3 regions of the Micromonospora zamorensis genome follow, and region 2 is predicted to be linked to each of the others. Evidence: riboswitches for the same ligand, from Rfam matches in the RefSeq annotation. Region 2 holds a riboswitch; each other region holds the start of a gene.
What was found. A riboswitch is a leader RNA that binds a small molecule or an ion and turns the genes downstream of it on or off. The one in region 2 is predicted to bind cyclic di-AMP.
Positions count from the first base shown of each region.

Region 1 (2,257 bases), 1.7 Mb from region 2:
GGGCGGTGCGCGGTGGTCGGTGTGTCGTACCGGCTCGCCGCCGGAGCGGTCCGCCCGGTGGCCGCCGTGCCGGCCGGCTTCGCGACGCTCGGCGAGGAGGCCGGGCCCCTCGACCCGGCCGCGCCCGCCGCCGCCTGACGCGACGAGGGCCGCTCCGCGCGACGCGGAACGGCCCTCGGCGAGGGTTCAGCGGGTCAGAGCAGCGACATGTGGACGTGGTCGGTGTGGTTCGACGGCCCGCTGTACGAACTCCAGCCGGTCGCCGGGAACCAGATCTGCCGGTTCCAGATCACGTAGTAGATGCCCAGCCGGTCGGCGTTACGGATGAGGAAGGCGGCGACGTTGTTGCCGTACCTCCGGGTGTCATCGTTGTGCCACGGGGCGAAGCCGCTCTTCTGCAGCGACCAGTCGCAGGCACGGCCCTTCGGGTGCTCCCACGGCCCACCGGATCGGTAGCAGCCGACGAACCGGTTGTAGCCGGCCGCCTTGACCTCCTTGTACGCGTGCAGCGTGCGGGGCGTGACGCAACCGGACGTGGTCGGGTCATTCTCGCTGCACGACTGCGGCTTCCAGTCACCGTCGGCGGTGCGACCCGGCCCGATCTTGGCCACCTTCGAGGTGGCGTCCACCAGGCCGCCGGTGAAGCCCTTGCCGCCAACGAGGGAGAGCGCCTTGTCCGCCTCGCTCTTCCGCTTCGCCATCAGGGCGGTCTGCTTCTGCTGCTCGCGGACCTCCGCGTCGAGGGCCAGCTTGGCCTGCTCGGCGCGGGCCTTCGCCGTGTTGACCTCGGCGAGCTTCTTCTCATTGACCATGTTCATCTCGTCGAGCACCGCGGCGCGCTGGACGAAGGCGTCGGGAGCCTTGCTCTCCAGCAGCATCGCGAGCGCGCCGATCCGGCCGGTCCGGTACGACTGGGCGGCGATCAGCCCGACCTGTGGGGTCAACGCGTCCAGGTCGGCCTTTGCCCGGTCGACCTCCAGGGCCAGCTCCAACTGCCGCTTCTTGGATTTGTCCAGTTGGGACTTGGCGGCGGAGTAGTCGCGGTTGGCCTGCTCGATGACGTCGGTGAGCAGCTGCGGCTCGCCGTCCTCCTCGTGCCCGGACGGTGTGGGGGTCGTCGGGGCGGCGTGGGCCGGGAGGGGCCCGGCGAGCACGGTCAATGCGGCGATCACGGCCACCACGGGTGTCAACCAGCGGCGTAGGGGTGCCGTCACAATGTTCCCTTCCGTCGACCGCCGACCGGGTTAGCTGACGGGTTCGGGGCGGAAGTGGCCCCTACCGCTGACGCGGATTCACCCCACGTACCTGGGTCCCCGATTCGCCGGTTGGCGATTGGGCGGTGGCACCGCAGGCGCCGCTTCGCGCCTTCATCGGTAACCGGCAGCGAGGTTACCCGAGAGTCGGTCGTGTGAGCTACGCCTGGATGCCGACCAAAAGCGTCATTTCGCCATAGCGTTGAGTGACCAGTGACGTGGTTCTCAGGGTGGACGCCCGATCTGGTCACGCTGAGGAGTGTCACCATGCCGTATCCGTGCTCCTGTTCGGCTCCGGCCACCCGTCGGTGGCGGTGGATGGGGGTGGGGTCCGCGTCGGTTCCGGCTCGTCGGAGCGACCCGCTCGCGGTGAGATGAGTGCGGCCAGTGCCTCCGCCCGGTCCGGCTGAGGTCGCGGGGCGGAAGCGTCGGTGGACGGTGTGGCGTCCGTGCGCCCGGCTGCGGTCACCACTGCGGCCAGCCCGGTGGTCAGTGGCACGGCGGCGATCAGGCCGAGGGTGGCGACCGCGCTGCGGACGATCTCCTGCGCGAGGAACTCGCTGGTGAGGATCTGCCCGATCGGCCGTGCGTCGGCGGTGAGCAGGAGCAGCAGGGGCAGCGACGCGCCCGCGTACGCCAGCACGATGGTGTTGACAGTGGAGGCGATGTGCGCGCGGCCGACCCGGGTCGCGGCCCGGTAGAGCTGCAACCGGGTCAGGCCGGGGTTGGCGTGCGCCAGCTCGGTGACGGTGGCCGCCTGGGTGACCGTCACGTCGTCGAGCACCCCGAGCGAGCCGATGATGATCCCGGCGAGCAGCAGACCGTGCAGGTCCACGTCGCCCTGGAACATCGACAGCGTGGTGGCGTCCTCGCTGCCGAAGCCGGTGAGGTGGGTTGCCGCCGTGGCGATGGTGGCGAGCACGCCGGTCAGCACCAGGCTGCCCAGGGTGCCGAGCACCGCGACCGAGGTCTGTGCGGTGACCCCGTGCGTCAGGTAGAGCACC
Region 1 is NZ_LT607755.1:6,849,189-6,851,445, forward strand. It holds gene GA0070619_RS30880 (carbonic anhydrase) at 1-138, shown strand, start outside; gene GA0070619_RS30885 (coiled-coil domain-containing protein) at 195-1,214, opposite strand; cyclic di-AMP (ydaO/yuaA leader) riboswitch at 1,219-1,349, opposite strand; gene GA0070619_RS30890 (YibE/F family protein) at 1,516-2,257, opposite strand, start outside.
Region 1: linked by a shared signal. The riboswitch ahead of GA0070619_RS30885 (coiled-coil domain-containing protein) and the one ahead of GA0070619_RS06360 (C39 family peptidase) in region 2 are both predicted to bind cyclic di-AMP.

Region 2 (2,257 bases):
GCTCGGCGAACCCATCAAAGGAGTACGACGGCAGCGGGGCCGACCAGCCGTGACCGGCAAGGTCCGGTGCCAGCCACCGCCCGGGCCAGTGCTGCTTCAGCAGTGGGGCCGAGGGCAGCCAGACGTCCCCGGTCGCCCCCATCCCGTGCAGCAGCAACAGGATCGGCCCACGGCCTGCCCGGCCACCTGATTCATCCACCACGGCCGCAGTCTCCCACGGTTCGCGACCAGGTACGAGGGTGGTCGATGCGGCGCAGGCCTGACCGCTCGGTGAAGACGCCGCGGGCGCCGGCCCCTTGTGGGGGACGGCGCCCGAAGCGGTCAACGTGCCTGGGTCAGGCGGAGTAGCCCCGGCTGGCGATCCAGTTGGCCAGGTCGATCGTGGTGATCCAGTACGACGCGTCGGCCGCGTTGGCCGAGTCGGCGATTCGCACGGTCCGGCCGTTGTCCTTGTAACCCACCACGGCGATGTAGTGCCCGCCGCCGTAGGAGTGCCAGCCGCCGTTGGTGTCGGTGGCGTCGCCGACGACGTTGGCGACCACGCCACGGCCGTCGGTGATGGCCTTGACGACGTCGGCCTGGAGCTGGTCCATCTGGGCCGGGCTGGGCGTGCCGGCGAACATCCGGGTCCGGTACGGGGAGCCCTTCACCTCGGCGTTGAGCACCCGGGTGGTGTCCAGGGCCGAGTTGGTGCCCATCTCGGTGGTGCCCAGCTCGGCGCCGAGCTCGTTCTGGGTGCGGTCGATTCCGGCGGCGCTGAGAGCGTTGCGGGTGGCAGCCGGGCCGCAGTTGTAGTACGTGTTCTGCGCCTGGTAGTCGTAGTCGAGCACCTTGGTCGCCGGCGGCTTCGGCCGCTCCGGCTTACGGGTCAGATCCGGGTTGCTGCTGGCCTTGGCCGCGGGTGACGCGGCACTGGTGGCCGGCGCGGGGGCGGCGGTGGTCGGTGCGGTGCTGGCCGAGGGGGACGCGTCGCGCGCCTCGCTGCGGGAGGCAGCGGTGTCGCTGCGCATCTCGGCGACAGTGGTCACGGTGTGCTGGCTGGCCGGGGCGTCGTCGGCGCTGGTGACCAGGGCGCCGGTGGTGCTGGCGATCGCGAGGGCCGCAGCGGAGGCGACAACGATCTGGTAGGGGCGCTCGGTGGTGAGGCGACGGAGCTGACGCTTCAGGGTGTGCTTCACGGGGTCCTCCACGGATCGGGGGGAGAGCGGCACACCGGGGCCGGACCGGCATCCGGGCAGGCGCCAACGCGCGGACGATGGTCCGCGGATGGTGAACCGCTCAGGGGAACGCCCGGCGTGGCCGGGCGGTTAGGCGATGACCCGGGGGGGTCAGCTCACCGTCACTGGACGAATGAGCGGGGGCACCGCTACGCCGTGGAGGCGAAGGAACAACCGAGGGGTGGAAAGGTGCTGCACGAGGATGGAACTCCTTCCGACACCGCCTACCGGGTTAGCTGACGGATTCGGGCGGGAAGATCGCCCTACCGCGGGCCGTGGCTCGCGGATTCACCCCGGACTTACTGATGGGTCCCCGGTTCGTAGATCACGATTGAGCGGGTCGGCGCGGCGTCGCCTCTTGCGAACGGTTACCGCACCGGACAGGACGACAGTACTGGCCGGCTCTCACCCTGCCAAGCCGGGTTCACCTGCGTAAACCCCAATCGGCGCGACAATTTCTGCGCGTATTGCCGATGATGTGACTCGATGGGACAACCGGTTACGGCGACGCCTGCGGGCGACAACCGGACAGGCCGCCAATTATGCGGCCACAATCACGGGAAGAATCGAGCCAATCGTGCCCGACGCCCGATTCGCCATTGACATGACCGGGCTCACATAACGGATCGGGCTCAACCCGCGCGAGCCGGGCGCCAACGTGCCGCGAGGGCGGGACGGAACGCCCGGGTAGCCGCCCGGCGGGCGGGTACCGGGTTCGGCCGCAGCCGGGCCGCTGCCGCGTACGCCTCCTCGGCGAGAGTGCGGGCCGACTCGGCGGCCAGTTCCGCGTCCCGCCAGGCGGCCCGCTCCCGGGTGGCTGCGGCCTGGTAGTCGGCCAGCCTCGCGTCCCGGATCGCCCGGCTCAGCAGCACCTCCTGCTCGACCGGGTGCCGCCGGGGATCCCAACCGTGCCGGTGCCCGAACACGTCGCCGAACTGCGCCATGGTCAGGTCGCCCCGCCAGTGCGCCGCCGCCGCCGCGCGATGCAGGTAGCGCTCCCGGGAGGCGTACTCGGCGGGGGTGCGGGGGGTATGCGGGGT
Region 2 is NZ_LT607755.1:1,409,558-1,411,814, reverse strand. It holds gene GA0070619_RS06365 (alpha/beta fold hydrolase) at 1-202, opposite strand, end outside; gene GA0070619_RS06360 (C39 family peptidase) at 336-1,190, opposite strand; cyclic di-AMP (ydaO/yuaA leader) riboswitch at 1,424-1,565, opposite strand; gene GA0070619_RS06355 (hypothetical protein) at 1,850-2,257, opposite strand, start outside.

Region 3 (2,257 bases), 3.3 Mb from region 2:
CCGTGCTGGCGAGCGGCCGGCGAGAGTTGCCGCCCCTACACTTGCATACATAGCGATGTGAACATACATTTGACCGGGTCCCGACTGGCGGCGGAGGGTGGTTCTCGTGGGCGCAGGTCATGACCACCACCACGGGTCCGTCGCCAATGCCGCACACCAGCACCGGGGCCGCCTCTGGGCGGCATTCGGGCTGCTCGCCACCCTGATGGTGGTCGAGGCGGTGGCCGCCCTGCACACCGGCTCGCTCGCCCTGCTCTCCGACGCCGGGCACATGTTCACCGACGTGCTCGGCATCGGGATGGCGCTCGCCGCGATCACCGCGACCCGGCGGGCCACCGGCGACCCGCAGCGCACCTTCGGGCTCTACCGACTCGAGGTGCTCGCCGCGCTGGCCAACGCCGTCCTGCTCTCCGGCGTCGCGATCTACGTGGTGATCGAGGCGATCCGCCGCTTCGGCGACCCGCACGAGGTCATCGCCGGCCCGATGCTCGCGGTGGCCGTGCTCGGCCTGCTCGCCAACATCGCCGCCTTCGCCCTGCTCCGCACCGGAGCCCGGGAGAGCATCAACCTTCAGGGTGCCTACCTGGAGGTGCTCGGCGACCTGCTCGGCTCGGTCGGCGTGATCGGCGCCGCACTGCTCATCACCGTCACCGACTGGTGGTGGGCCGACCCGCTGGTCGCCGTCGCCATCGGCGTGTTCATCCTCCCGCGCACCTGGCGGCTGGCACGGGCCGCCGTCCGCATCCTGGTGCAGGCCGCCCCGGAGCACCTCCAGGTGACCGCCGTGCACGACCGACTGGCCGCGGTCCCCGGTGTGGTCGAGGTGCACGACCTGCACGTCTGGACGCTCACCTCCGGCATGGACGTGGCCTCCGCACACCTGACCATGGCACCCGGGGCGGAGGTCGGCGCGGTGCTCACCGCCGCGCGTACGGCCCTGCACGACGACTTCCGGATCGAGCACGCGACGTTGCAGATCGAGCCGGGCGCCGCCTCCGGAGCGTGTGGCTCGATCGAGTGGTGACAGCAGCTCTCGTGACGACGCACGCACCGTCCGTCACATTGGCTGCAACCACCCCACCGGCACCGGTAGGCTCGGTCCCGGCCTCCACCAGGCGGCGCCCTCCCGGCGCCGGTGGTGGTCGCCGCCTAATCGCCCGCGAGGGCGAACCGGGGAACCACGTACCTGGGGTGCATCCGCGTCAGCGGTAGGGATCTTCCGTCCCGAACCCGTCAGCTAACCCGGTCGGCGGCTGACGGAAGGACATGCACAGTGGCACCAGCACGACCACCCGCCGCCCGACTGGCGGCCCTGATCGTCGCGATGTTCGCCCTCGGCGTCGCGCTCCCGGCCGGCACCGCCTCGGCCGCTCCCCCGACCGGCCTGCGGGCCGCCGCCCCCGACTCCGACGAGGAGGGTGGCACCCCCGCGCTGCGAGCCCAACTCGAGGCGGCCAGCAAGGGCTACCTGGACGCGAAGCGCGCCCTGGACGCCTCGGTGCAGCGGCAGCAGCAGCTCACCACCCAACTGAAGACCATCGAGGTCGAGCTCAACCAACGCAGCGGCAAGGTCGGCGAGATCGCCGGCGTCGCGTACCGCACCGGCCGGCTCAGCGCGATGTCGGCGCTGCTCAACAGCGACAGCCCGGAAGGCTTCATGGACCGGGCAGCCGCACTGGACGCGGTGGCCGCCAACGAGGACCGGGTGCTGCGCGACCTGCTCAGCAGCAAGGACCAGGCCAACCGCACCCAGGTCGCCCTGAACGGTGAGATCAACGAGCAGCGCAAGCAGGTCGCGGTGATGGCCAAGCGCAAGGAGCAGGCCGAACGGGCCCTGACGGTGGCCACCACCCCCAAGCCGCAGCCCGCCGCCGACACCGACTCCAACCGGGGCACCTCCGCCGCCAACGCGAAGGCCGCGCCGCGCAACTCCGACGGCTCCTGGCCGTCGGAGACGTGCAGCGTCAACGACCCCACGCCGGCCAGCGGCTGCATCACCCCGCGCACCCTGCACGCCCTCAACCAGGCCAAGGCGGCCGGCTTCACCCGGTACGTCTCCTGCCACCGCCCCAGCGGCTCCGGCGAACACCCGAAGGGCCGGGCCTGCGACTTCGCGGCCCAGACGGGCGGCTTCGGCGGTGACGCCACCGGCGGCGACAAGACGTACGGCAACAACCTGGCCGCGTACTTCATCCGCAACGCCGACCGGCTCGCCGTGCTGTACGTGATCTGGTACAGGCAGATCTGGCTGCCCAGC
Region 3 is NZ_LT607755.1:4,690,262-4,692,518, forward strand. It holds gene GA0070619_RS20570 (cation diffusion facilitator family transporter) at 107-1,024, shown strand; cyclic di-AMP (ydaO/yuaA leader) riboswitch at 1,137-1,268, shown strand; gene GA0070619_RS20575 (coiled-coil domain-containing protein) at 1,274-2,257, shown strand, end outside.
Region 3: linked by a shared signal. The riboswitch ahead of GA0070619_RS20575 (coiled-coil domain-containing protein) and the one ahead of GA0070619_RS06360 (C39 family peptidase) in region 2 are both predicted to bind cyclic di-AMP.